3 regions of the Gordonia sp. JH63 genome follow, and region 2 is predicted to be linked to each of the others. Evidence: predicted binding sites of a transcription regulator. Region 2 holds the regulator's gene; each other region holds the start of a gene.
The links. The regulator LexA, encoded in region 2, represses DNA repair genes until DNA is damaged. The targets are predictions, from matches to a motif close to CGAACANNTGTTCG.

Region 1 (9,368 bases), 430 kb from region 2:
ACATCGCGACCGTCTCGACTTCGTGCGGCGGCACGGTTACCTGGTGTCCTTTCTGCCCGATGCCTCATCGACTGCGTACGAGGAGATGCGAGAGGCGACGAAATCCTATGAGCGAGGGCGGTTGACGCCTTCGCAGGAACGCGAGATCTGCGAGTCCATCGGGAAGTCGGCCGTCGACTATCGCCTCCGCGAGGTGCGACCCGATCAGACCTACGACGTCGGTTCCGTCGTCCTGCCGATCCGGGACTCACGCGGCGGATACTCGATGACGCTCCGGTTGTCGCAGTTGCCGCTGGGCGTGAACGGCTCTGAGGTCGAGGCCTGGATCTCGGAGGCGCGTGCGGTGGTCGAGGTGCTCGGCCGATGAACGATGTCGATGCCAGGATCTCGGCGCTCGTCGCGCGGGTCGAGACCCTGGAGGCCGAAGCCGAGATCCGACGAATCCAGGCTCGATACATGTTCCTCTGCGATACTCCGTGTCCCGAACCCGGTCTCGCCGACGACGCCGAGCGCATCGAGCGCATCCTGGACCTCTACACCGACGACGCGGTGTGGGAGGGCGTCGGCGAGTACTACGACGGACAGTTCGGGCGCGCCGAGGGCAAGCAGGCCATCCGCGAACACTTCCAGCGCTTCTGGAGCGAGAAGCGGGACCCGGCACTGCTGCTCAACGCGCACTACCTGACGTCGGAGCAGATCCACGTCGACGGCGATGACGCCGAGGGACAGTGGATTCACATGCAACCGTGGCTCTTCGGCGACGGGACAGCGCTGTTGCGGTCGAGTCGGCTGAACAACGCCTTTCGCAAGGACGACGGCCGGTGGCGGATCACCCGTACCCGCACCGAGAACGTCTTCATCGCGCCGCTTCCCGACGGATTCGCCGAAAGCTACCCGTCGGGGTCGGTGTTGATGGGCTGAGGCGGGCGAGCGTGCGGCGTTCACGTCGGTCGGATCGCATGCGTTGCGACTGTGTTCGTAGGTCGGCGGCGATGTCGCGCAGCGACGCGCGCCGAGTCGCGCCGTAGACGAGCCCCGGCAGCGCGGTCATGGGGAGCATCGCCCATGGCGGTTGCGTCCGGTTGTAGATGTATCCGAGTGTCGCGGCGTACTCGGGTCGATCCCGGGCCCGGCGGTTGACCTCGTGCTCGAGCGGCGACGGTGGGGTGCCGGACGCCAGGAAGTTCGTCCACTGGTAGATCTCGACGCATTCGCGCTCGCGTCTGCTCGCCCAGGCCGCGGTGGCGGTGTCGACGGCATCGGGGTCGGGGTCACGGCTTCGCAGGATGGGTGCCAGTTCTTCGCCGAGCAGGCGGCCGTACCGGTAGGCATCCCGGATTCCTTTCGCGGTGACGGGATCTTTGAAGTGCCCGGCGTCGCGGGCAGCGCCCATCCCGGTCCGCTCGACCGGCGGAAGTAGGATTCGATGCCCGTGCACGACCGCACGCGTGAGGTCATCTCGGCGCCGTCGAGACGGCGTGCGAGTCCGGGTAGCGCGGCGACTCCCGCCAGGTAGGCATCGGTGACCCGGCGGCCACGGAACTCGCCGTCCATTCCGATCGGTGGCTGCAGCAGGCACAGCGTGTGGCCGCCGTCGCACGGGAACGCGGTCCCGAGGAGACCGCCGACACGCCATTGGGAAGCGATGTGGCGCAACTCGGTTCGTGGGTCCGTCCAGTACGCGAAATAGCAGGAACGGCCGCTCGGCGTGGAGACCAGCGGGATCTGGGCATTCGCCGCCCGCGCCACCATGCTCGTGCGCCCGTCCGCGCCTATCACCACGGGGGCGACCGCACGATGCTCATGTTCGTCCTCGTCGACGTAGACGACGCCCGCCGCGCGGCCGTCGGTCCAGATCAACGACGTCGCCCGGCACAGTTGCCGAAGGTCGGCGCCGGCGGCGACGGCGGTTCGCTGGAGGGCGGCGTCGAGGTGCGAACGACGTAGGCACATCGCGTAATCGATGCCCGAGACCGGCGAATACGTGGTCCGCCAGCCGATGTCATCGAGAGCGGCCTCGGCTGTCGGAAGTCGCGGCGCGCCGGCGTCCTCGACATCGGGCAGAGCGCCGAGCGTGTGGATCTCGGCCATGGTCGACGGCCACAGCAGATGAGTCGACAAGGTGTCGGACGGAAAACGTGCCGAATCAATGAGAAGAACGCGTAACCCACGGCTGGCCAGCGCGATTGCCGTTGCGGTGCCCGCGCATCGGGCACCGACGATGACGGCGTCGAATTTCTCGGTTCGCACGCTCATCGCGAACTTCATCCACCGGCTCGGTCGCGGACGGATGGAACGATAGCCGTTGCGTGTGTCTCTGCGCAGCGGTTTCACAGGACCGGCTCGAACCACAGCCACGCCGCGCCGGGTGCTTGCTACGAGTCGGGGCGCCTCGTCGTCTTCTACGTCGACGCTGCGGCTTCGTGCCGGTTTCGACGTTCCTGCCAGACGAACACGCCAAAGAAGGTCAACCAACCGACGATGACAAGTGTTGCGGCGATGTACGATTCGCTCTCAATCCACCCGCCGGCGGCGAGTCCGCCGAGCAAGCCGGCTACGGTTATCGCGATGTGTGCCCGAGTTATGTGTCCGATTCTACTGGGGCGGGGTCGTCCTTCGATGGGTTGCGACGGGCGATGCCGGACGGGACGGAACTCGAATGCGCAGCGGCTCCCTGTCATTGTCCTATCTCTGGCCCGCGGTTGATGCGGTCTGCGAGTTGATGTCGCACGGTCGAGCGCGTTCATCACTGGTTGCGTCCGGGGGGGCAACGGCGTGCCTGTCCTTGACGTCGCGGTGGTGAACGGCCGCGTCGCGAGGTCGACATTCGCCGCATGACTTCACCCACCGTGTCAGGGTGTTCCTGACCGGCGATAGGGGTAGCGGCGGTGTTCAGAACGGCGGTGGGTTGGCGTCGTTCCAGCGCTTCTCGGCGCGTTGCTGGCGTCGGAAGTCGTTGTCGCGTTGCGTGTTGAGTCTGTCGCGGGCGGGGTGATCGGGTGACCGTCTGGGGAAGAGTTTGTTGAACAGGTCGCGTCCGCTGAAGGCGTTGCCGACGAACATGTGCCCGGTGGGTGTGGTGAACCAGGCGGTCTGGAGTTCGTCTTGGTGGTCCTGCCAGCTGGTGAAGGTCTTGATTCGGTGATGGAACCGGCACAGCGGTTTGAGGTTGCGTGCATCGGTCGGGCCGCCGCGCCGCGGGTCGGCGTGGTCGAAGGGTTCGGTGTGGTCGAGATCGATCTGCCAGACCGGGGCGTTGCAGCCGGGGAAGGTGCAGCACAGTTCACCGGCACGCACCAGCGCCTGCAGCTTCTTCGACGGGGTGTACCGGGTTGTCGAACTGTCCGCGCCGGGAGGCGATACCGGTGGCGCGTCGGGCGCGGCGGGGGTCGGTGCGGGATGGATGTAGGTGCGTCGCGCTTCGGCGAGGAGTTCTCGCGCGGTCTCGGCGTCGATGATGCCGTGGCGGTCGAGGAAGGCGGGATCGTCGTCGAGACCGATCAGGGTCGACAGGTTCACCACGATGTGAAAGGTCGCGCGCGGTGCGGGCGAGTCCGACGGCGAGGCGGTCGGCACGGCCGGGTCATCGACCGCGGCGTCGGCGTCTGCGGCTGACGGGTCGACGACGGTGTCGGCCTCCACCATCTCAGCAGCTGGTGCAGGCGTCTCGCCGGTCTCCACTGTCGCTGCGTCGAGGTCTGGTGCTGTGTCGGGTTCGGTTGCGGTGGTGGCGCAGTCGTCGCAGAGGCACGTGATGGCGGCTTCACCCCGCGCGAGTGCTTTGAGGGCGTCGACTCGGCGATTGGCCAACTTTCGAGGGTCACCGGCGTGGACCGCGGTGGCCATCGCCGTCAGGCGGGCGTCGAACTCGGCGGCATCAGCATTGGGCAGCGTCCCGGAGATCCGGGACTGCCCGGGCGTGAAGCGATCAGGAGTGACGGTCACCTTGCGGTCGGACTTCACTCGCTCCTTGCGTCGGCGGATCGCGTCGGGTGCCCACTTGGCGACGATCGAATCGACCATGGCGGTGAACCGGGCCGTCGACATCGGTGCGCGGGCGAAGATCGCTTCGGCGAGATGGGCGTCGACGGTCTGCATCTCTTCGTCGTCGGTGATGAGATCGGTGCGCTTGAGAGCGATGAGGAAGCGGCGCTTGTCGATTCGACCGCACGCCAGTGCGTGCCCGGTGAAGGAGAGTCGGTAGCGCAGTGCGTCGCCGGCCTCGATGAGTTCTTTCGCCTCGGCCGGTGTCACGGTGAGGGTGGCACCGACTTCGGCGATGGCCTGTTCGAGACCGTTGGGCCCGAACTGCTCGTAGGGGTTCTCGCCCGCGGCCACTCGCGCGGACAGGTGCTCGAAGGCTTCGATGGAGTCGAGTTCGCCGCTGTGCGTCTCGGCGCGCCGCTGTGCGTAGTCCATCTCGCGTTCGTCGTGAATGAGGCTGGCAACGACCATCATTCGATGCGCGGACGCCGCCGCCAAGCCCGCGCAGTGATTCAGGACCTCGACGAGTTCGGATGCGGAGAGTTCATGGTCGGGACGAAAGCGCGGTTCGACCGACTCCTGTGACGAGTCCACCGCCGTGGATTCGGCCCCCGCCCCCGATGACATGACACCAGAGTACTCGAAAACATGTTCGAGTAAAGTGTTGATTTTCAACTTTGTCAGACTCTCGTCGAATGAAATCACGACGCACCGACAGGTCGGAGGGTGCTCACTGCCTACCGCAGTCGGGGTGCAGACTCCACAGAGCTGCTCACGGTGCCATCATGATGTGGCTACAATCGACAACTCGTAGTCCAGGGTCAGGCGGGAGGTAGAACGCAGCGTGACCACCATCGGCGATCCTCGCTTTGATGCAGGCATTCTCACCATGAGCGACGCGGCTCGTTATCTCGCCATCAGTCAGCAGACGTTCCACCGCTGGGCGAAAGGCTACGACCGCGGGGAGCCGCTCCTTCATGTGGTGGACGCGCCACAGCGAAAAGCGAACGTGTCCTTCATCGCCCTGACCGAGGCATACGTACTCGACGCCCTTCGCAGCGCAGGCGTTCACGTTCGCAAGATCCGTCCCGCGCTCGAGCAGCTGCGACGGGACTTCGGCCGTGACTACGTGCTGACAGCGCCGAATCTGGCCACAGACGGTGTTGATGTCCTGTGGGACTTCGCCAAGACCCGAGCCGGTGCCGGGCTCATCGAAGCGCGATCCGGGCAGAATGTCATCCGCGAGATCGTCCAGGACTACATCTCATATGTCAGTTGGGACGGTGAGCATCCGAACCGCCTACAACTACGCGAATGGGAGCCGGAGAAGGTCATCGTCGACCCAGACGTTGCGTTCGGGCAGCCGCGGTTCGGAGCATCAGGACCTCGCCTAGCGGACGTCGCTGCAATGCTGAAAGCCGGAGAGGACGGCGAGGTCGTTGCCGAGGAGTTCGACATCTCGAGATCCCAGGTTCGAACCGCCGCCCGCGTCCTCCTGGGCCGCACCGCCTGAGTTCTATCTGGACGAGAACATCGCCGGCAGGACCTTGCGGCGATCGATCGAAGAGCTCGGCTATATCGTCCATACTCCGGCTGCGGTGTACGGAACTCGCGCGGCAGCCGAGGGGACGCCGGATGAACGCTGGCTCCGTGATGTCGGCCGGAACGGGTGGGCGGCAATAGGTCGGGACACCACAATTCTCGTCACGCCTTCGGAATTGCAGGCCTACAAGCGCGCTCGCATCCACCTGTTCCTGTTTCACGGTCAGGCAACCAGGCAGTAGCTGATTGATGCCCTCCACGCGAACCTGCGCGACATGTGTACGCACTGCATGAGCGGCACCCCGTCCGTGTGGCGCGTCTTCGGAGGCCCGCGCCCGCGTCTCGAGCAGCTGATGTAGCGAGTTGTGCCTGGGTCGTGCGAACTCGCTGTCAGCGGTGTCCGTGTGGAAGGCCGATGCGGATCAGTCGTGGGTCTTGCGTGATCTCGCGTACCTCGAACGACGGGTCGATCTCCTCGGTGAAACGGTCGACGACCAGAGAACCGTTGCTGTCGAAACCGATTCGGTGGTGGGTCAGCCTGGTTGTGAACTTCCAGACGGCCATCTCCTCGATGTCGGTGGTGACCGAGTCTTCACACCGGACGCATTCGAGTGCTGTGTCGCTGTCCGGGTCGTCGGTGTGTTCGTCGCACGGCTCTCGGTCTGAGGTGACGAGATATCCGGGGGTCCACAGTGAGCCATCGGTCGGAGGCCATTCGACCGAGTACCACTCGCCAGGGGCGATGCCGTACGTGCTGATGGCCTCGTCCAGGACAGCTTTACGGTCGGCTTCGGTCCATACGACCTGGGGCGGAATCGCCACGTCTTCGATGGGATCGATTCCGGCGTAGTCGGCGGGATCGCCGAGCAGTTCGGTATCGGTGGCATCCTGCTGACTTGCCGGACCACCTGAGCGGTGCGAGTCGAGCGTCGCTGCTTCGGCTGTCGCCGCGTCGATCTCGGCTGCGAGATACGCAGCGGAGTTCATCCGCTCATGAACCGATTTCGCTGGGATCCGCGAGACGAGCTCGTCGATCACTGCCTGGTCGGCGGCGTACAGCACTTCGGAAACCTGGCGCAGAGCGGTTCTTCCATCCTGCACCGGAATTTCGGACGCCTTGGAGTCCCACGTTTTGGTGGCGATCTGATCGCGCCGGTCAAGCATGTCCGACACGAGCGAACTGATGTCGTCTGCGGACGTCGTGCCAGGTAGGAGCGACAGCTCCCGCAGATCGGAGATGACGCGAGTGAATCGGTCGCGTGCATCAGAGGACCAATCGATCCAGCGTTCAGTCATCGTCATCTCCCGGGGCGTTCTCTGCTGCGAACCTAGGTGCCATCATCTCCATCTGCTCGAACACCGTGGTGATGGCGGCCGGCTGCTTGTCCGGCGGGTATTTGTACTTGACCAGCAAGCGTTTGATGGAGGACCGCAGTTTCGCGCGCACGTCGTCGCGGACGGTCCAGTCGAATTTGGTGTCGCGCTGCATGATCCGGACCAGCTCGCGCGCAATCTGGGCGAGGACTTCGTCGCCCTGGAACTCGACCGCCGACTCGTTCTTCGCCACGGCGTCATAGAAGGCGAGCTCGTCCTCGCTCAGAGCGGGGGAGAAGCGTTCACCGCGGCTTCCCTCCGCCGCCACTTCTTTGGCTATCGCGATGAGCTCGGCGATGACTTCGGCGGAGGTGATCTGTTGGTTGGTGTAGCGCTTCATCAGATCGGTGATCCGCTCGGAGAAGTCACGCTGCCGAACTACGTTGTTCCGCGTTGCACGCGCAGATTCCTCGGTCAGGGTCGCGCGAAGCGCTTCGATCGCCAGATGCGGGTTGGTGGCGGCCTTGGCCTTGGTCTCGAAGTCGGCCCCGAGGTCGGACAACGACGGCTTGGGAAGTCCTGCCGCGTCGTAGATGTCGACGATCTCACCGCTCGCGGTGGAGCGCGCCACCAACGACGACAGCAGGCGTTTGATCTCCTCCGGAACCGGGCGACCTTCGGCCTGCCGGTCGGCGGCGTCGAACTTGCCCATCCAGACGCGGACTTCTTCGTAGAACTGGACCGTCGGCCGCAACTCGCCGAGCGACTTCTCTCCACCGGCCAGTGCCCAGGCTCTTGCGAGGTGGGCGGAGAGGGCGCGGTAGCGTCCGCCGAGAGTCTCCTCGCCGTCGGACACGACGTTGCCCGGGGTCTCGGGTGAACGCAGATACTCGGTCAGACCGACTGCCGCCTTCATCCACCCGCGGTCGGGGTCCTTGGCCTTGCTTCGCCAGTCGTATCCGGAGCACACGTCATCGAGTTGTACGAGCAGCTGCTGGGTGAGTGCGACCGCCTCGTCGATGTTCCGGCCGACCGGTTGTTGTGCCTGGTCGGTCTCGGTGTACTCGGCGAGTGCCTTGTGCAGGTTGTCGGCCAGGGGAGCGTACGCGACGAGCAGGCCGGACGGCTTTCCTCGAAAAGTCCGGTTCACACGCGCCAAGGTCTGCATGAGCAGGGCGCCCTTGAGTGGGCGGTCGAGATACAGCGTGTGCAATGGCGGCGCGTCGAACCCGGTGAGCATCATGTCCTTGACGATGACGATCTGCAGTTCGTCGTCGGGGTCTTTCAGCCGCTTCTGGATGATTTTGTTCTGCCCATCCCGCCGAACGTGTTTCGCGACCAGGCCCTGGTCCTTGGCGCTGCCGGAATAGACGACTTTGATGACTCCTCGGTCGACGGCGTCGTCGTGCCAGTCCGGACGGAGTGTGACGATCTCCTCGTAGAGTCGGGCGGCGATGTCGCGGGTTGCGGTGACGATGAACGCCTTGCCGGGGGTCGAGATGAAGGTTTTCATGGACGCCGATCGGCCGTCCCAGTGTTCGACGATGTTGCCAGCGAGTGCCTTGACGCGCTCGGGGGCGCCGTACACCGCGTTGATGACGGCCACGGACTTCTCGATCTGGGCGCGTTCAGCGTCGTCGAGGCCGCGGGTCGCCTCATCGGCGGCGCGGTCGAGATCGTCCTCGGTCACGTCCTCGGTGAGGCCGACCCGGATCAGTCGCGGCTCGAAGTAGACCGGCACGGTGGCGCCGTCGTCGACGGCCCGGGTTAGATCGTAGATGTCGATGTACGGACCGAAGACCTCTCGGGTGTTCCGCTCCGCGAACGAGATCGGGGTTCCAGTGAAGGCGATCAGCGTCGCGTGAGGAACCGCGTCGGCGAGGTGGCGGGCGTAGCCATCGAGGTCGTCGTAGTGACTGCGGTGCGCCTCGTCGACGACGACGATGACATTGCGACGATCGGTCAACAGCGGGTGGTCGGCGCCGGCCTCACGTTCGGCCTGCGTGCGGCTGAACTTCTGCAGGGTGGTGAAGTAGATGCCGCCGGTTGTCCGGTTGGACAGCTCGTCGCGGAGTTGTTCTCGCGACGTGACTTTCACCGGTGACTCGTCGAGTAGTTCGGACCGGTTGAAGGTCTCGAACAATTGGCCGTCGAGTTCACGTCGGTCGGTGACCACGACGATCGTCGGGTTCTTGAGCTTCGGCTGACGTGCCACGAGGTGGGCGTACAGCTCCATCTCCATGGACTTGCCCGACCCCTGGGTGTGCCACACGACGCCGGCTTTGCCGTTGCTCTCCGCAGCTGCGACGGTATTGCCGACGGCCTTGGTGACCGCGAAGTATTGGTGCGGCTTGGCGATTCGCTTCAGGTAGCCGTCGGCGCCGGCGTCGAAGGCGGTGAAGTTCCGCTGGATCTGCAGGAACCGTTCGGGATTGAAGACACCGTCGATCAGGTACTCGAGTTCGAGCCCCATCTTCTCGGGATCGGTCGGGTGGCCGGACGCGATGGGCTTACCGTCGTCGTCGACA
Region 2 (9,368 bases):
GTTCACAGATCCTGGACGCGGTGATCCAGCGTCGCTCCAAACCCGATCCCGCCACCTACATTGGCAGTGGCAAAGCCGAGGAATTGCGCGAGATCGTCCTCGCGACCGGCGCCGACACCGTCGTCTGCGACGGTGAGCTCACCCCCGCCCAGCTCAATGCGCTGGAGAAGGTGGTGAAGGTGAAGGTCATCGACCGCACCGCGCTGATCCTCGACATCTTCGCCCAGCACGCGACCTCTCGCGAGGGCAAGGCGCAGGTCTCCCTCGCGCAGATGGAGTACATGCTCCCGCGTCTGCGCGGCTGGGGTGAATCGATGTCCCGGCAGGCCGGTGGCCGGGCGGGCAGCAACGGCGGTGTGGGCCTGCGCGGTCCCGGTGAGACCAAGATCGAGACCGACCGTCGCCGCATTCGGGAGCGGATGGCCAAGCTGCGGCGCGAGATCCGTGGCATGAAGAAGGCGCGGAACACCAAACGTGCTGCGCGCAAGAGCGGTTCGATCCCGACGATCACCGTCGCCGGCTACACCAACGCGGGCAAGTCCAGCCTGGTCAACGCGATGACCGGCGCCGGTGTCCTCGTGCAGGACGCGTTGTTCGCGACCCTGGATCCCACCACCAGGCGGGCGACGCTCGACGACGGCCGCGCGGTCGTCTTCACCGATACGGTCGGGTTCGTCCGGCATCTGCCGACCCAGCTCGTCGAGGCGTTCCGCTCGACGCTCGAGGAGGTCGTCGACGCCGATCTGCTGCTGCACGTCGTGGACGGTGCGGACGCCTTCCCGATGGAACAGATCTCGGCCGTCCGTCAGGTCATCAACGAGATCGTCACCGAAGAGGGCGTCACCGCGCCGCCGGAGTTGTTGGTCATCAACAAGATCGACGCCATCGACGGCAACCGCCTCACCGAGTTGCGTGGCGCGCTCGGTCCGGATGCGGTGTTCATCTCCGCCCGAACCGGTGAGGGACTGCCCGAACTCTTCGGGCGGGTGCGCGAGTTCGTCGGTCGCGAGGACGTCGAGATGACCATCGAGGTGCCGTTCGACCGGGGTGATGTCGTGTCTCGCGTCCACAGCGAGGGCGAGGTCATCTCGTCGGAGCACACCGAGACCGGTACCACGATGAAGGTCCGCGTCCCGGCCGCTTTCGCGGGCGAGATCGCGGACCTCCGGATCTGAGCGCTTCGCCGGCGGTACGGACCCAGTCGGCTGGACCGACCTAGTCGGCGTCGAGATCCTTCTCGACGAGACCGACGATGGTGTCGAGCGCGGCCTGGTCGTCGGCCGTCACGACCACGCGGGTGCCCTTCTCGGCCCCGAGCGTCATGATCATCAGCGCCGATCCCGCGTCCACCGGGTCACCGCCCTCGAGGCCCAGCGTCACCGGGCTGCCGGTCTCGGCGACCGCCTCGGCGATGATCGTGGCGGGGCGGGCGTGCAGTCCGACTGCGGAGCCGACGGTGGCGGTGGTGCTGGGCATGGGAACTCCTTCGAGTGTTGTCGTGTGTTCTGCGGTGGTTATCGGGCGATTCGGTGCCGGGGAGCGCCCCGGATGTCAGGTGGTCGTGTGATCGGGTGTCAGACGGCGACCGCCTCGAGTTCGTCGAAGGCGACGGCGTCGCGACTGCGGTGCACCTGCTTGGCCGCGACCACCAGGACGGCGGACAGCACCGTACCGGCGACCAGCGCGACGAGGAACAGGACCCAGTTGTTCATGGCGAAGAAGACGAAGATGCCGCCGTGCGGGGCGCGCAGTTCGACACCGAAGGCCATGATCAGCGCACCGCTCAGGGCACCACCGGCCATCATCGACGGGATGACCCGGAAGGGGTCGACCGCGGCGAACGGGATGGCACCTTCGGAGATGAACGACGCGCCGAGGAGCCATGCGGCCTTGCCGTTCTCGCGCTCCGGTTCGGTGAACAGGCCCGGTCGGACGACAGTGGCGAGAGCCAGGGCGAGCGGGGGCACCATGCCGGCACACATGACCGCCGCCATGATCTGGAACTGCGCGGGTCCGGCAGTCGCCGCGTCGGCGATCCCGGCGGTGGCGAACAGGTACGCGCTCTTGTTGACCGGTCCGCCGAGGTCGAAGCACATCATCAGGCCGAGCACGATGCCGAGGGCGATGGCCGATCCGCCGGACATGCTCTCGAGGCCGCTGTTCATCTGCTCGGTCAGCCAGGCGAGCGGTTTGCCGAGGACCATGTAGAGCAGTCCGCCGACGATCATGCTGCCGAACAGCGGGATGACCACGACCGGCATGAGACCACGAGCCCACTGGGGCACCGGGGTCCGCGCGATCCACAGGCACACCACGCCGGCGATGAGACCGCCGATCAGTGCGCCGATGAAGCTGGCGCCCACGGCGAGCGAGACGATGCCGGCGACGAAACCGGGTGCGATACCGGGGCGGTCGGCGATCGCGAAGGAGATGTAGCCCGCGAGGACCGGTACCGCCAGGCCCATCACGCCCGAGCCGATCGCGAAGCTCACCGCGCCCAGGTACTGCAACAACCCGCCCGCCGGCAGATCCCAGAGGCTGTTGTTCAGGGCGATGAACGCGCCGTCGCTGAGGGTGCCGCCGTCGTCGAGGTTCGTGTTGGCGACCTCGTAGCCGGCGAGCAGGAAGCCGAGCGCGATGAGCAGTCCGCCCGCCGCGACGAACGGGATCATGTAGCTCACACCGGTCATGAGTGCCTGGCGTGTACGGCCGGCGAGACCGATGCCCGACTTCGACGAGTCGGCCGCGTCCGCGTCCGCGCCGTCGCCGGTGACGCGCGCCGCGTTCGGGTCGCGCCCCGCCGCGACCGCCTCGGCGATCATGGCGTCGGGCTCGTTGATGGCGCGCTTCACCCCGGATGCGATGACGGGTTTGCCGCGGAACCGGTTGCGGTCCTTGACCCCGACGTCGGTGGCGAAGATGACGGCGTCGGCCGACGCGATCACATCCGGATCGAAGGCCGTGGTCGCCGAGGACCCCTGGGTCTCCACCGCGAACTCGACGCCGGCCCGCTCGGCGGCGTACTTCAGGGCGTCGGCCGCCATGTAGGTGTGGGCGATGCCGGTCGGGCATGCGGTGATCGCGACGATGCGCGGCGTGGCCGGTCCCGGGTCCGGGGTCCGGTCCGAGTCCGGGCGGGCCGGCGCACCTTCGGGTTCCGTGGTCGACGTCGCTGGTGCTGCCGCGGCGGCCGGGGCAGTGGTCGACGGGGCAGGGGTCGACGGGGTGGCGGTCGGCGCGGTGGCGGGGGCCGGGGGTGCGGGGTCGATGGCCTCGTTGACCAATTCGATGACCCGCTCCTCGTTCTCGGCCGCGCGGAGCGAGGCCACGAAGTCGGGCCGGACGAGTGAGCGGGCCAGCGAGCTGAGGAGCTTCATGTGCGCACTGGCACCCCCCTCGGGCGCGGCGATGAGGAAGACCAGGTCGGCCGGCCCGTCCGGTGCGCCGAAGTCGACCTTGCGGGACAGCCGCGCCATGGCGAGACTGGCCGCGGTCACCGACGCGGTACGGGCGTGCGGGATGGCGATGCCGCCGGGAAGTCCGGTGGCGGACTTGGCTTCTCGGTCCAGTGCGGCCCGCGCGAGGTCGGCGGGATCGGTGGTCCGGCCGGCCGCGGCGAGGGCGTCGGCGAGCGTGGTGATGACGGCGGCGGGATCGCCGCCGGCGTCGACGTCGAGACTCACCGTCTGCGCGGTGATGATCTGCTCGGTCATGGGATGTCCTTCGGTGGAAAGAGTGGGGTCGGTGCTGGGTGGGTCGATGGTGGATGGAGTCGGTGCTGGATGGGTGCGGTGTTGGATGGATGTGGAGACTCGCCGGGACGGTGCCGTCAGGTCATGCGCGCGGCTCCCGACAGTTCGGTCACCCGCACGCCGGGGAGGTCGAGGTGGTCGGGCGTGGGGGCCTGGGTGCCGGCGAGCGATGCGGCCGCCGCGCCGTACGCCACGGCCGACCGGAGGCAGTCGGCGGGCGCGGCCCCGGTGCTCTGCGCGATGAGGTAGCCGGCCAGTGACGAGTCGCCGGCGCCGACGGTGCTGCGCGGGACGATCGGCGGCGGGGTCGCCGACCACACGCCGGATGCGGTGACCAACACGGCCCCGACGGCGCCGAGGGTGGCGAGGACGTTGCCCCCGATCTGTTCGGCGATGGTCGCAGCGGCGTCGATGACCGGTCCGAGATCGTTGCGCGCGAGTGCTTCTCGGAGCTGTCCGGGGTCGGCGCCGGTCAGTTCGGCGAGCTCGTCCTCGTTGGGCTTGATCAGGTCGACGCGACCGGTGACGCTGGCACGGAGGGGAGCGCCCGAGGTGTCCACCGCGACCCGGCAGCCGGCGAGGACGAGGTCGTCGGCGATCGAGCGGTACCAGTCGTCGGGGACGCCGGGAGGCAGCGACCCGCAGAGGGTGACCCACTGCGCGGAGCCGGCGTGCTCACGGATCAGCCCGACGAGCGCCTCGCGGTCCGGGCCCGTCAAGGTGACGCCCGGTGCGTTGATCTTGGTGGTCGTCCCGTCGGATTCGGCGATGGTGATGTTGGACCGGACCTCGCCGTCGACCGGCACGGCGTCGTAGGGGAGTGCGAGGTCGTCGAGTGCGGCCCGCAGCGGGTCGCCCGGCCGCGCCGGGAGCAGTGCGCGGGTGGCCAGGCCCGCGGCCGCGACGACCCGGGCCACGTTGACGCCCTTGCCGCCCGGCTCGGTGCGGACCACGCCGGCGCGCTGCACCTCGCCGCGGGCGAGCGGTGCGCCGAGTTCGAGGGTGCGGTCGAGACTCGGGTTGGCGGTGACGGTGACGATCATGCGATCACGACCTCGACGCCACGCGCGGACAGGGCCGCCGAATAGGCCGGGTCGATCCCGGAGTCGGTGATGAGGACGTCGACGTCGTCGAGTCCGGCGAAGGAGGTGAGGTCCTCGCGGTCCATCTTCGAGCTGTCGGCAAGGACCACGACCCGTTGCGCGGCTGCGACCATCGCCGCCTTGACCGCGGCCTCGTCGGGGTCGGGTGTCGACAACCCGTGGGCCTCGCTCAGGCCGTTCGTCCCGATGAAGGCGGTGGTCACGCGCAGTCGGCGAAGCGCGTCCACGGTGTCGACGCCCACGGTCGCCTGGGTGAGACCGCGTACGCGTCCGCCGAGGGCATGGAGACCGTCGGGATGGGTTCCCGCGAGCAGGCCGGCGATGGGCAGGCTGTTGGTGAACAGGGTGAGCCTCCGATCGGGAGCGGTCGCCTCGGCCGCGCGGTAGGTGGTGGTGCCGGCGTCGAAGAGCACCGAGCCGCCGTCGGGCGGCAGGAACCGGATGGCCGCCCGGCCGATCGCGGTCTTCTGCTCGATCTGGCTCGACTCCCGTTCGTCGATCCCGAGCTCGCCGAGGGTGCGCATGATCTCGGCGCGCACGGCGCCGCCGTGGACCCGCTGGAGATGTCCGGCGCGTTCCAGTACCGCGAGATCGCGTCGGACGGTCTCGCTGGTGACGTCGAATTTCTCGGCGAGCGCGGCCACGGATGCCCGCCCCGCGAGTCGCACCTCGTCGACGATCGCCTGTTGTCTCTCCTCGGCGTACACACCGCTCCGATCTCCGGTTTCGACCAACCCGCTTGTTGAGGCGTGTGGGATTGGATGTTGTAGTAATTGTGTTTACGCCTGTTTGTGTTGACAAGTCAAGCACTTTTTGTAACGGTGGTCACATCGGTAGTCGAGTGAGAGGCAAGACGATGGCGCAGATCCTGACGGGAACCCCGGTGGTCGGCGGGTTGGCCCACGGTCCCGCGCTGTGGCCGGGCGAGCGACCCGACCACTCGCCGGAGAAGCTCGGCGTCGGTGTGGAGATCGCCGAGGAACGGCGCGCCGACGAGGTCACGCGCTTCGCCACCGCGGCCGGCGCCGTCGCCGCGCGGCTGCGCACGCGCGCGTCGCAGAACACCGGGGTGACGGCCGAGGTGCTCGCCGCGACGGCGGGCCTGGCCGAGGACCGCGGCTGGATCGGTGCCGCGACCGCGCTCATCGGCAAGGGCGCCCCCGCCGAGGCCGCTGCCGTCGCGGCCACCGAACAGTTCGCGGCGGTGTTCACCAAGCTCGGCGGACTGATGGCCGAGCGGGTCACCGATCTCAACGACGTGCGCGACCGGGTCCTCGCCGAACTGCTCGGCCTACCCGAACCTGGTGTGCCCACTCCGGAGGTGCCGTCGGTCCTGCTCGCCGACGACCTCGCGCCCGCCGACACCGCGGGCCTCGACCCCACGAGCACCATCGCCCTCGTCACCCGCCTCGGCGGACCGACCAGCCACACCGCGATCATCGCGCGCCAGCTGGGGATCCCGTGCGTGGTGGCGGTGGCCGACCTGGACGAGATCGAGCCCGGCACAACCGTTCTCGTCGACGGCAGCACCGGGCGGATCGAGGTGGAGCCCGATGCGGAGGCGGCCCGGGCTCGCGTCGACGAGGATCGGCGGCATGCCGCACTCGTCGCCGGCTGGACCGGTCCGGGGCAGACCGCCGACGGGGTGGCCGTGGCGGTGCTCGCCAACGTCGCCGACGGATCGTCGGCACGCGCCGCGGCCGGGTACCCCGTCGAGGGCGTCGGGCTCTTCCGCACCGAACTCGCGTTCCTCGAGCGTGCCGACGAACCGTCGGTGGACGAGCAGGCCGCGATCTACCGGGAGGTGCTCGATGCGTTCGACGGGCAGAAGGTGGTCATCCGCACCCTCGACGCCGGGTCCGACAAACCGCTCCGGTTCGTGACCCATCCCGACGAATCGAACCCAGCGCTCGGCGTGCGGGGCGATCGGATCGCGCTGGCGCACCCCGAGATCCGCGCGCATCAGCTCGACGCGATCGCGCAGGCCGCGTCGGGGTCGGCCGTCGCGCCGTGGGTCATGGCGCCGATGATCGCCTCGCCGGCGGAGGCGCGCACCTTCGCCGCCGAGGTCCGCGGCCGTGGTCTGGTCGCCGGGGTGATGATCGAGGTGCCCGCGGCGGCGATCCTGGCCGAAGCCGTCCTCGCCGAGGTGGACTTCGTATCCATCGGCACCAACGATCTGACCCAGTACACGATGGCGGCCGACCGGATGTCGGCCGATCTCGCCGGACTGACCGACCCGTGGCAACCGGCCGTGTTGAGCCTCATCGCGGGTGTCGCGGCAGCGGGTGCACGTCAGGGAAAGCCGGTCGGGGTGTGCGGCGAGGCCGCCGCCGATCCGAACCTCGCCTGCGTGCTCGTCGGTCTCGGGGTCACCTCGCTGTCCAGCGCGCCGGCTGCTGCCGCGGCCGTGGGGGCCCGGCTCGGCGAGGTGTCCGCACCGGACTGCCGGGCCGCCGCCGAGGCTGCCCTGGCCACCTCGGACCCCGCCGCGGCGCGCGAGGCTGCCGCGGCGGTGCTCGACGGTTCGGTCGGTGGAGAGGTCAGACTCGCCGCATCACGGTGACGACCTTGCCGAGGATGACGGCATCGTTGCCCGGGATCGGATCGAACAGTTCGTTGTGCGGCATGAGCCAGACGTTGGGGCCCTGACGCTTGAAGGTCTTCACGGTGGCCTCGCCGTCGATCATGGCCGCGACGATGTCGCCGTTGTCGGCGACGTTCTGCTGCCGGACCACGACCCAGTCGCCGTCGCAGATCGCGGCGTCGATCATCGACTCGCCGACGACGCGCAACAGGAAGAGAGATCCCTCGCCGACCAGCTCACGGGGCAGCGGGAAGACGTCCTCGACGGCCTCCTCGGCCAGGATCGGACCGCCGGCCGCGATTCGGCCGAGAACCGGCACGAAGGTCGGCTCGGGCAGCTGACCGGCCGACGGGGTGTCCGGCGACGGGGTGTCACTCGGGGCGATGTTGACCGCACGGGGACGGTTCGCGTCGCGCTTGAGCAGCCCCTTGCGTTCCAGCGTCCGCAACTGATGGGCCACCGACGACGTCGAGGCCAGGCCGACCTCGTCGCCGATCTCCCGGATGCTCGGCGGATAACCGCGCTCGCGCACCGAGCGGCGGATCACCTCCAGGACCCCGGCCTGTCGCGGGGTGAGTGAGGCCTCGGCGGCGGCGGCGTCGAACGGGGCCTCGTCGTCGGCGCCCCGCGCTCGGCCGCGCCTATCGCCGGTGTCACTCATGTTCGGTTCCTCTCGTCTTCGGAACGTGCTGGTAGATGGCTTGCGCCGGGTCCGAGCCTAGCGGAGTGCGACCGGCACCTCAAACATTTGTTCGATGTGTCGCGAGACTTTGTCGGGACGTCGTGCTACAAATTCGAACATCAGTGCATCGAACATCTGATCGATGTTCGAACACCGACCGCCACACCCCGCACGATCCAGACACCAGAACACCGGAGGGCACCATGCGCACCGCCACTCTCGTCGCTCCCGTCCGCACCGACCGTCCCGACGCTGTCCGGCCCCCCACCGACCGCGCCGATCGGGTCCGGACGCGCGCCCCGCTGTCCGACGGCGGCCGCCCGATAGACAACCGGCCGGCCGGCACCCGACCGCGGGGTGCGTCGCCGGTGACCCCGCGGGTGGGCGGTACCCACTGTGGTTCTTCGGTCGGGGTGCGCGGGCGTGGCCCGGTCGGACCCGACGCGGCGGTGTTCCGTCGCCGCCGCCGCACCGCGGTCGCGCTCCTCGCCGGCGTCGGGCTGGCGTTCGTCGTGTGGGTGTTCGGTGTCGTGGGCCAGAACTACTCGGACTCGCTGACCCCGTCCGCCGTGAGTGCCGAGGTCGTCCACGTGCGCTCGGGGGACTCGCTCAGCTCGATCGCCGGCCGGGTGGCACCCGAGATGCCGCGCGAGGTCGTGATCGACGAGATCGTCGCGATGAACGATCTGGGGTCGAGCGCGCTGCAGGTGGGCCAGCCCCTGCTCACCCCCCGGTACCGCTGAGGCCGGGCGGTATCCTCGATGTCACAGGGGCCGGCCGACAAGCGGCGGGGCGCACGCTTCGGGTGCGTTCCAGCGTCCCGCGACCTGCGTGAGGACACGATGCGCTGCCCCTTCTGCAAGAACGACGACACCAAGGTCATCGACTCGCGTGTCGCAGATGAAGGGCAGGCCATCCGCCGCCGTCGCTCCTGTGTGGAGTGCGGTCGCCGGTTCTCGACCGTGGAGAGCGCCGTGCTCGCGGTGGTCAAACGCAACGGCGTGACCGAACCATTCAGCCGGGAGAAGGTCATGCGCGGCGTGCGGCGAGCCTGTCAGGGCCGCCACGTCGCCGAGGACGCGCTCGCGCAACTCGCCCAGCAGGTCGAGGACACGGTGCGCGCCAGTGGATCGGCCGAGATCCCCAGCAACGAGGTCGGACTCGCCATCCTGGGTCCGCTCCGCGATCTCGACGAGGTGGCGTATCTGCGCTTCGCCTCGGTGTACCGGTCGTTCGACTCGGTG
Region 3 (9,368 bases), 1.2 Mb from region 2:
TCGCCGGCGTGCGCCGCGGCCTCGTCCACGAGTTCCCTTGCCCGCGAAGCGGATTCCTGGAACTCCGGGGCGTCGTAGGTGGTCACCCACTGCGCGTAGGGGTGGTTTGGGTCGGCGGCGAGTACCTGGGCCGCACTCGCGGCCAGGGCCCGGCCGACTTCCGCGTAGATCCAGAAGCAGGGCAGGGCCGCGGCGGCGCCGACCGCATACGATTCGGTCGCGGCGACGGCGGTCAGGTAGGACACGTACCCCAGGCACGCCGGCGACGGCTCGGGTTCGCCCTCACGCGGAGGCAGCTGGCCGCCGTTGAGCAGGTCGCCGTGCAGCGCCGACTCGACGGTGGCCGCGGTGGCCGACGAGTTCGCCCAGAACCCCGCGGTCTGCGGGTCGGGGGACTTCGACGCCAGGATGGCGAGGGCCTTCGCGTACCCGGCCAGGTACAGCGAGTCCTGCTCCATGTAGGTGCGGAACACCTCGAGTGGCAGCGTCCCGTCGCCGAGCCGCCGCAGGAACTCGAGGTCGTCGATCGCCGTCCGCAACCCCTTCGTCTCCTCCCAGAGGTGGTCGGAGAATCGGCCGGAGACCGGCACGTGCGCATGCACAGACATGACATCCCTTCGTCAGCATTACCTGGACAGGTTCTCGGGTCTCATCTCAGCCCCGCGTCGCGGAGCACCCCGTGTCAGAACGCAGCCACAGTAGCAGGAGTGGGGGTCGCAGTGGGACGCCTGTGCCACGACCATGTCCCGGCCTGTTGACCAGCCGGTTTGCGCGTTGATGCGGTGTTCGTTGTATTCTTCACGGCGTTGTTCGTACGGCCGTCACGGTGGCCGGAAGAGCGGCACGGCAGGTTGCCCGAGCGGCCAAAGGGAGCGGATTGTAAATCCGTCGCGCAAGCTACATAGGTTCGAATCCTATACCTGCCACAGCGTGGTCCAATCTCGCGAAACTGCTCTACAGACGGTCTCCGACCAGCGATTTGTCTAGCGCAGACGCGAGTGTGTAACCTCGTTAGGGCTCTCGGGCACAACCGCCCGGGGCACGCCCCCTTAGCTCAGTCGGCAGAGCGTTTCCATGGTAAGGAAAAGGTCGACGGTTCGATTCCGTCAGGGGGCTCGCTGGACGAGAAGTCCGCGGGGCGGTGTAGCTCAGCTGGTTAGAGCGCACGACTCATAATCGTGAGGTCGAGGGATCGAGTCCCTCCACCGCTACACATCGGGTCCGACCGGAACCGAGCGCAAGGGTCGCAAGCCCTGAGGGAACTTCCGAACCCGACCACGTACCACCCGAAAGAAGGCAATCAAGTGGCCTCCTCAACAGATGTTCGCCCCAAGATCACCTTGGCCTGCGAGGTGTGCAAGCACCGTAACTACATCACGAAGAAGAACCGCCGCAACGATCCCGATCGCCTCGAGATCAAGAAGTTCTGCCCGAACTGCGGCAAGCATCAGGGGCACAAGGAATCGCGCTGACGCCGTCGTCGGCCGTTTCGAAGTACCACCAGCAACGGGCTGCCTCTCGATGAGGCAGCCCGTCTTGCTGTGTCGGCCGAAGGAGTAGAGCTCAATGTCACAGGTAAGCGGAGCCGAGATCCAGGATCGTCCGGACGAGGCGTCGAGCGGTGGTGCGAAGCCGACCCCCGACGAGATCGCCGCCCACACGCAGAGCCTCGTCGGCTTCCACTACACGGTCGACGACTATTACGAGATCGGCCGCGAGGAGATCCGTAAGCACGCGATGGCGGTGCAGGATGCGCACCCGACCCACTGGAGCGAGGAGGGCGCCCGGGCCTTCGGCCACGACCGCCTGATCGCCGCGCCCACCTACGTGTCGGTGCTCGGGATCATCGCCCAGCGCAAGCTCTTCGAAGACGTCGTCACCGGCTACGACATGTGGCAGATCATGCAGACCGACCAGCGGCTGGTCTACCACCAGCCGATGAAGGTCGGGGACCGCCTGATCTGCGACGTCTCGCTCGAGTCGTTCCGGCACGTGAGCAGTCCCGAGATGATCGACCTGATGGTCACCAAGAACGTCATCTGGAACCAGCACGACGAGCCGGTCATGACCACGTGGACCTCCCTGGCCGCGCGTCCCGGCATGGATGTCGACCCGGAACTCGAGGCCTCCCTCGACCACGTGATGATCAAGGTCGACGCCATCGGCGAATCCGGGCACACCGTCGAGCCGAAGGCGGGTCGCTACGACCTCCCCGACCCGACGCAGTCGCCGGGCGCCTTCGGTGCCGTCGACTTCGACACGCTCACGGTGGGTCAGGAACTCACGCCCAAGCGCTACCTGTTGACGCGCGGCAATCTCGCGAACTATGCGGGCGTGGCCGGCGACCCCAACCCGATCCACTTCTCCGACCACGTCGTGAACGCGGCCGGCATGGACGACGTCGTCGCGCACGGCATGCAGACGATGGGGCTCGGCGCGAGCTTCGTCTCCGAGTTCATCGGTGACCCGGCGGCTTTCTGCGAGTACAACGTGCGCTTCACCAGCCCGGTGTACGTCCCGGCCGACGACAGCGCGGCCGTCGACTTCACCGGCAAGGTGAAGTCGCTCGATCCCGCGACCCGCCGCGGGACCATCGCCATCACCGCCAAGCAGGGCGATCGCCGCATCTTCGGACGCGCGCAGGCCGTCATCCAGTTCAACTGATCGACCGGTCGCGAGCCGTTCGGGCGGCTCACGGACGGGTGGCGTGTACGGTCGTCGGGGGAGCGGAGGCGAGCCCGTTTTGGGTCCACCGCCCCGGTGATCTACACTGAAGTGTCTGATTGATTCAGACTTGCGCGCTACCCATAGGGTGGCGCGTTGGTTTTGTCGGCGACGAAACGTCGACGGGCCGCGAGGCCGGATCGAGAAGGACGGCAACGCCGACCACTCCGGTGGCGGGCGTCGCAAAGGGGCGTAGCTCAATTGGCAGAGCAGCGGTCTCCAAAACCGCAGGTTGCAGGTTCAAGTCCTGTCGCCCCTGCCCTGGTGAAGGGCACACGCTGACGAGAGGACCGCGAAGTTGAGCAAGCGAGACCGGGCCGCCCGCGCCAAAGACGCCGCAGAGGGTTCTGCGGCCGATTCGGCTGCGGCTGAGCTCGACGGTCGCGACGAGGCCACCGACGCGGGTACGGACGACGGCACGTCGACCGAAGCCGCGAAGGAGCTGCGTCCGTCCGGTAAGCGCTCGGCTCGCGGACGTCGCTCGGCGGCGGGTGCAACCGACGGTGACGCCGACTCCGACACGGGGTCGGTCGCCGTCAAGGAACGCAAGACCAAGAAGAAGGCGTCTGCCGAGGAGAGCCGGAATCCGTTCGTACGGATCTGGGTCTTTCTGACGCAGGTCGTCGCCGAGCTGAAGAAGGTCATCTGGCCTACGCGGCGCGAGATGATCACCTACACGATCGTCGTGCTCGTGTTCGTCATCGTGATGACCGCGTTCATTGCCGGCCTCGACCTCGCCTTCGCCAAGGGCGTGCTCTGGTTGTTCGGCTGACCCACGCGGTGGGCTCGGCCGGCGACGAGGAACACGACCGCCAGATGAACCATAAGGAGCGTGGGCTGCAGTGAGCACCCCGGAGAACGAACTCGCCTCGACCGATTCCGTCGACGTGGCTGCTGCCGACGTCGACGCTGTCGACGCGGCCGTGACCGACGCGGTGGACACCGAGGGTGACGCGGTCGCCGACGACGCGGTCGTCGAGGGTGACGAGGCCCCCGCCGAGGACACCGTCTCCGAGGATGCCGACGAGGTCCCGGTTGACGAGGCCGCCGCCGACGAGGCCCCTGTCGAAGAGGCCGAGGTCGAAGCGGTTGAGGTCGATCCGGTCGAGGAACTGCGCACGCAGCTCCGGCGCGCGCCCGGCGACTGGTACGTGATCCACAGCTACGCCGGTTACGAGAACAAGGTCAAGGCCAACCTCGAGACCCGCGTGCAGAACCTCGACGTCGGCGACTACATCTTCCAGGTCGAGGTGCCGACCGAAGAGGTCACCGAGATCAAGAACGGCCAGCCCAAGAAGGTCAACCGCAAGGTACTGCCGGGCTACATCCTCGTCCGCATGGAGCTCAACGACGAGTCGTGGGGCGCCGTGCGCAACACGCCGGGTGTCACCGGCTTCGTCGGGATGACCAGCAAGCCGTCGCCGCTCTCGCTCAACGAGGTGCTGCAGTTCCTGATGCCGCGGACCGAGGCCAAGAAGCCCGCCGCGTCGCGTGGTGCCGCCGCCGAGGGCGTCGAGGCCGCAGCTGCCGCCGCGTCGAACGTCATCGAGGTCGACTTCGAGGTCGGCGAGTCGGTCACCGTCATGGACGGCCCGTTCGCCACGCTGCCCGCGTCGATCAGCGAGGTCAACGCCGAGCAGCGCAAGGTCAAGGTCCTCGTGTCGATCTTCGGTCGCGAGACGCCGGTCGAGCTCGGGTTCAACCAGGTCGAGAAGATCTAGGGCCGGACCACCAACTCAGAACTTTCACGTCTCCAGCGGGCGTGAATTCGCAAGGAAACAAGCAAGGAACAGAAGATGCCTCCCAAGAAGAAGAAGCTCGCCGGGATCATCAAGCTCCAGATCTCGGCAGGCCAGGCCAACCCGGCCCCGCCCGTGGGTCCGGCGCTCGGTCAGCACGGCGTGAACATCATGGAGTTCTGCAAGGCGTACAACGCGGCGACCGAGTCGCAGCGCGGCAACGTCATCCCGGTCGAGATCTTCGTGTACGAAGATCGCTCCTTCGACTTCAAGTTGAAGACCCCGCCGGCTGCGAAGCTCCTGCTGAAGGCCGCCGGCCTGCAGAAGGGCTCCGGCGAGCCCCACACCAACAAGGTCGGCAAGGTGAGCATGGACCAGGTCCGTGAGATCGCCAAGACCAAGGCCGAAGACCTGAACGCCAATGACATCGACCAGGCCGCGAAGATCATCGCCGGTACTGCTCGGTCCATGGGCATCACCGTCGAAGGCTGACAGACCTCATCATCACCGTGGGAGGGCCGGCTCGGCCCGCACCACACACCCCGCCGACTGACGGCGGAGAAGGAACAGAGCAATGAGCAAGAAGAGCAAGGCCTACGCGGCCGCGGCCGAGAAGGTCGACAAGACCAAGCTGTACAGCCCGCTGGAGGCTGTGGAGCTGGCCAAGGACACGTCGTCGAAGAACACCGACGCGACCGTCGAGGTCGCGATGCGGCTGGGCGTCGACCCCCGTAAGGCAGACCAGATGGTTCGAGGCACCGTCAATCTGCCGCACGGCACCGGTAAGACTGCCCGCGTGATCGTGTTCGCCGCCGGCGACAAGGCCGCCGAGGCCACCGCCGCCGGTGCCGACGAGGTCGGCGCCGAGGATCTAATCGAGCGCATCCAGGGCGGTTGGCTGGACTTCGACGCCGCGATCGCCACCCCGGATCAGATGGCCAAGGTCGGCCGTATCGCGCGTGTCCTCGGACCCCGCGGCCTGATGCCGAACCCGAAGACGGGCACCGTGACCACCGACGTCACCAAGGCCGTCAACGACATCAAGGGCGGCAAGATCAACTTCCGCGTCGACAAGGCTGCGAACCTGCACTTCGTCATCGGCAAGGCCTCGTTCGACCCGGCCAAGCTGGCCGAGAACTACGGCGCTGCCTACGACGAGATCATGCGCGCCAAGCCGTCGGCCGCCAAGGGCCGCTACATCAAGAAGGTCACCGTCTCCACGACGACGGGCCCGGGCATCCCGGTCGACCCGGCGGTCACCCGCAACTTCGCGGAGGCACCGCAGGCCTGATCTGATCAGGCGCACTGACACCCACGAGGGGCCCGGCATTCCGATGCCGGGCCCCTCGTGTCGTGTGCAATCACGCGTGGTCAGCGAGTATGCGTGCGAGTGCAGCTTCGACCGGGGTCAGCGGTGGGGTGGTGAGGTGCTCCGGCGGTGTTCGCGGATGGACGAGTTCGCGGTAGGCGAGTTCGAGGCGCCGGCCGCGGTCGCCGTAGCCGACGGCGTCGGGGCGCGACTGGTCGCCGGACCTGGTGGCAGGTCCGTGGATCTCGTTGCGCACGGTGTTCAGGTGTTGTGCGAACCGCCGGGGTATGTCGGGTCGGCGGTTGATGTGTTCGGGGTTGGGCGGTGCGCCGGGTTCGGCGTTCAACCGCCACAGGCAGCGGCCTTCGTCGGGGCCGGATCGGGCGATGCGGGTGGTGTATTGGCCGGGTTGGTCGCCGACCATGCGGTTGTGACGGGGACAGGCCGGGGCGAGGTCGTCGATGTCGGTGAGACCGCCCTTGGCCCAGTCTCGTTCGGCGTGATGAAGCTCGACGTGGGTGGCGGGTTGATCGCACCCGGGTGCCGAACACACTTCCCCGTCGGGACGGGCGAAGGAGACGAGGCGTTGTTCGCGGGTGGCCAGGCGTTTGCCCCGTCCGAAGTGCAGGGGGACGGTGGTGGCGTCTTTGAAGATCGCGAGCCAGGGTTGCATGTCGGCGGCCATCGTGATCAGGTCCCGGATGGGCAGCAGGGTGCCGGTGGCGGTGGTGGCGAGTCCGGCTTCGCGGATGAGGTCGTTGAGGTCGGCTTTGATGATCAGTTGCACGGGTAGCCCTCGGTGCGAGGTGCCGAGTGTTCCGTCGGCGAAGCCTGCGGCGAGTGCGGCATCGAGGGCGTCGTGATTGGTCTGGGCGAGGGTGCGTTGGTCGCGGTCGGCTGCGGCGGTCAGGGCGTCGGGGTCGGCGGCACCGGCCGGGCCTTGGGGCGAGGCGGGGTCGTCGGGGTTGTTGAGTCCGGGTTTGCCCCACACGGCGAACATCATGGTCAGTCGGGCGGCGAGTGCGGGGGTCAGGGTGCCGGAGATCTTGGCGGTGCCATCGGCGCGTTGCCGACCGATCCACAGGCCGCGGCGTCGTTTCTGGTCGGTGTCGTCGGCCAGTGTGCCGTCGGGATCGAGGTGGGCGAGCAGCCGCGAGCCGAGCTGGGTGATCTCGGCAGGCGTGTGGGCTTCGGCGATCTCGGCCATCTGCCGCTCAGCGGCGACCTGTACATCGTGGTCGATGGTGCCGGGGATGCGGTCGAGGACGTCGAGGGTGGCTTGTACGTGGGCGGTGCCGACTGTGCCTTGTGCGAAAGCTTCGGCGAGGCAGGGGTATTCGGGTGGGAGGACCTCGCCGCCGAGGCTGGTCCGGTGGGCGGTGGCGTCCATCTGCTTACGGCGGCGCATCGGGTTCGAGACTCGTAGCCGGTGGGTCATGTACTGCATGAGGGTGCGGCAGCCGGCCTTGCGGGGTAGGTCGCGGGCCTCGACCTGATCGATCTGCCGGTCTCCGGCGACGGTCAGACGCGCGATCGCGCGCTCGGTCTCCGCGGCCACGTCGGCGAGTTCGGCATCGGTACACGGCGACAGGTCCACGGTCTGCAACTCACCGAGGATGCGGTGCAGGTCGGCCACCAACTCGAGGGCGCGCGGTCGCCGCGCCGCTTGTTCGTCAGACATGGTCGCCCCCGAGAACCGTTGCCGCGAATGTACGTTCGAGTGTACACCGTTGCGAGCGCGTTGCAAGCCAAAACTGATGTTGTGCAACGCTATTCGGAGCCGGTAACTTGTCGGTGCCTCGTGGTAGGGGGTCCACCGACTACTCCGTGGGGCGGCGGCATGACGATCGCCGCGGCCCCACGTGTTCAACGGGGCGTCCCGCGACTCACTCCAGCCAGTTGTTGCCCCCGAGGTCCAATTGCGCGACATCCAGGGACGGGGTGATACCGGATTCCGGTGCGAGGCCGTGGCTCTCGAGAACGCCGCGCATGATCTCGGCGGCGTCGATGTTGAGTGGGCTCGACACCCACATCGCGTACGGCAGGTTCACGAAGCGGTTCTCGCGCACGGCCTTCAGGTTCCGGCTCGCCGGATTAGAACGCAGGGCGGCGATCTTCTCGTCGACCGACTGGCCGGGATAGTCGACGAACACGATGACGTCGGGGTCCGCGGTGGTGAGGCGTTCCCAGCTCACGGCGGTCCAGGTGTCCTCGATGTCCTCGGTCGCGTTGCGCGCGCCCGCGGCGTCGATGATGCCCTGCGGGCCGCCGAAGGATCCGGAGGAGAAGATGGTGTCCGAGACGCTGTCGAAGACGAAGACCGTTGGTTTCGCGGCGGGTTGTGGTGCGGCGCGCAGCTTCTCGAGGCGGTCGGCCACCTCGTCGGCCGCGGCGGCGCCCTGCTCGGGATTGCCGGTGAGGGTGCCGATGTTGCGCAGATCGGTGTCGAGCGCGACCCACGGGTCCATTGTGCCGCGCTGCGCCTCGCCCTCGGTCTGCCGGCACGCCTCGGACAACTGGTACACGTCGATGCCGTGTCCGGCGAGGATCTCGGGTGTGATCCCGCGCGATTCGCTCATGCCGTAGTTGTATCCGGCATACAGCACTTGGGGTTTCGCCGCGACGATGTTCTCGAGGGTGGGACGTTCGGTCGCGACCTCGTTCAGGGTGTCGACCTGGGGTCCGTACTCGAGCCGCAGGATGTCCTTGTCCCGGGCGAGCGCGCTGACCGCCACCATGTTGTCACGGGCACCGGCGGCGAGTGCGATCGCAATCATGCCGCCGTCGTTGACGAACAACCGGTCGAGGGGTTGCGGGAAGGCGACGTCGGCTCCGCAATTGGATACGGTGACAGTGCTTTCCGACGCTGCGGTGCTGTCGGTTCCGCAGGCGGTGGCAGTTCCCAGGATCAGTGTCGCCGCCACGATGGCGACGGTCGGGTGGACTCGGGACGTACGTATGGTCAAAGGATGTCCTCTCACGGGATGTCTTTCGTCAGAGCGCTGGGGGCGGGTGTGGTGGTGGGAGTGTTCAGGAGCAGATGGGGCAGGCCCGTCGATGGATGGTCGACGACGGTGCCGGACACCTCGAAGACGTCGGCCAGCAGAGCCGGCGTCAGCACCTCGACGGGTGGTCCGTGCACGATGACTCCGCCGTCGGAAACCACTGCGACGGAGTCGAAGTGACGCAACACCAGGTCGAGGTCGTGCATCGCCGCGACCACGGTGGCGTCGAGTTCGTCGAGGATCTCCATCAGTCGTAGTCGCCAGGCGGCGTCCAGGTGATTGGTGGGTTCGTCGAGCACCAGGATCGGGGTCTGCTGAGCGAGCGCGCGGGCGAGGACGACGCGGTGCCGTTCGCCGCCGGACAGCTGGGTGCACGAGCGGGTGCCCCAGCCGTCGAGCCCGACCTGGATCAACGCGCGATCGACCACCGTCTTGTCGTCGGAACTCCCGGTGGACCAGGCCGACCGGTACGGGGTCCGGCCGAGGCCGACCGCCTCGCCGACCGTCAGCTCCGCGGAGGGCTGTTCCTCCTGGCCGACCACCGCCATCGACATGGCGCGGCGTCGCGAGGGGATGCGGTGGAGGTCGTCT

Region 1: the regulator LexA is predicted to act here: its motif matches at 4,626-4,639, upstream of GR168_RS08525 (HNH endonuclease signature motif containing protein).
Region 3: the regulator LexA is predicted to act here: its motif matches at 7,478-7,491, upstream of GR168_RS05175 (HNH endonuclease signature motif containing protein).

The regions. Positions count from the first base shown of each region.
Region 1 covers NZ_CP047235.1:1,884,129-1,893,496, forward strand. The annotation lists gene GR168_RS08510 (flavin reductase family protein) at 1-367, shown strand, start outside; gene GR168_RS08515 (nuclear transport factor 2 family protein) at 364-921, shown strand; gene GR168_RS08520 (FAD-dependent monooxygenase) at 1,048-2,256, opposite strand; gene GR168_RS08525 (HNH endonuclease signature motif containing protein) at 2,893-4,611, opposite strand; gene GR168_RS08530 (DUF433 domain-containing protein) at 4,829-5,497, shown strand; gene GR168_RS08540 (hypothetical protein) at 5,917-6,822, opposite strand; gene GR168_RS08545 (type I restriction endonuclease subunit R) at 6,815-9,368, opposite strand, start outside.
Region 2 covers NZ_CP047235.1:2,309,490-2,318,857, forward strand. The annotation lists gene hflX (GTPase HflX) at 1-1,175, shown strand, start outside; gene GR168_RS10465 (HPr family phosphocarrier protein) at 1,216-1,476, opposite strand; gene GR168_RS10470 (fructose-specific PTS transporter subunit EIIC) at 1,575-3,713, opposite strand; gene GR168_RS10475 (1-phosphofructokinase family hexose kinase) at 3,830-4,795, opposite strand; gene GR168_RS10480 (DeoR/GlpR family DNA-binding transcription regulator) at 4,792-5,562, opposite strand; gene GR168_RS10485 (putative PEP-binding protein) at 5,712-7,421, shown strand; gene lexA (transcriptional repressor LexA) at 7,399-8,103, opposite strand; gene GR168_RS10495 (LysM peptidoglycan-binding domain-containing protein) at 8,328-8,867, shown strand; gene nrdR (transcriptional regulator NrdR) at 8,967-9,368, shown strand, end outside.
Region 3 covers NZ_CP047235.1:1,140,625-1,149,992, forward strand. The annotation lists gene GR168_RS05120 (TenA family protein) at 1-608, opposite strand, end outside; TPP riboswitch at 596-690, opposite strand; tRNA gene GR168_RS05125 (tRNA-Tyr) at 846-926, shown strand; tRNA gene GR168_RS05130 (tRNA-Thr) at 1,044-1,116, shown strand; tRNA gene GR168_RS05135 (tRNA-Met) at 1,138-1,211, shown strand; gene rpmG (50S ribosomal protein L33) at 1,305-1,472, shown strand; gene GR168_RS05145 (fused (3R)-hydroxyacyl-ACP dehydratase subunits HadA/HadB) at 1,567-2,664, shown strand; tRNA gene GR168_RS05150 (tRNA-Trp) at 2,911-2,983, shown strand; gene secE (preprotein translocase subunit SecE) at 3,023-3,496, shown strand; gene nusG (transcription termination/antitermination protein NusG) at 3,567-4,445, shown strand; gene rplK (50S ribosomal protein L11) at 4,521-4,955, shown strand; gene rplA (50S ribosomal protein L1) at 5,038-5,754, shown strand; gene GR168_RS05175 (HNH endonuclease signature motif containing protein) at 5,825-7,453, opposite strand; gene GR168_RS05180 (ABC transporter substrate-binding protein) at 7,659-8,696, opposite strand; gene GR168_RS05185 (ABC transporter ATP-binding protein) at 8,750-9,368, opposite strand, start outside.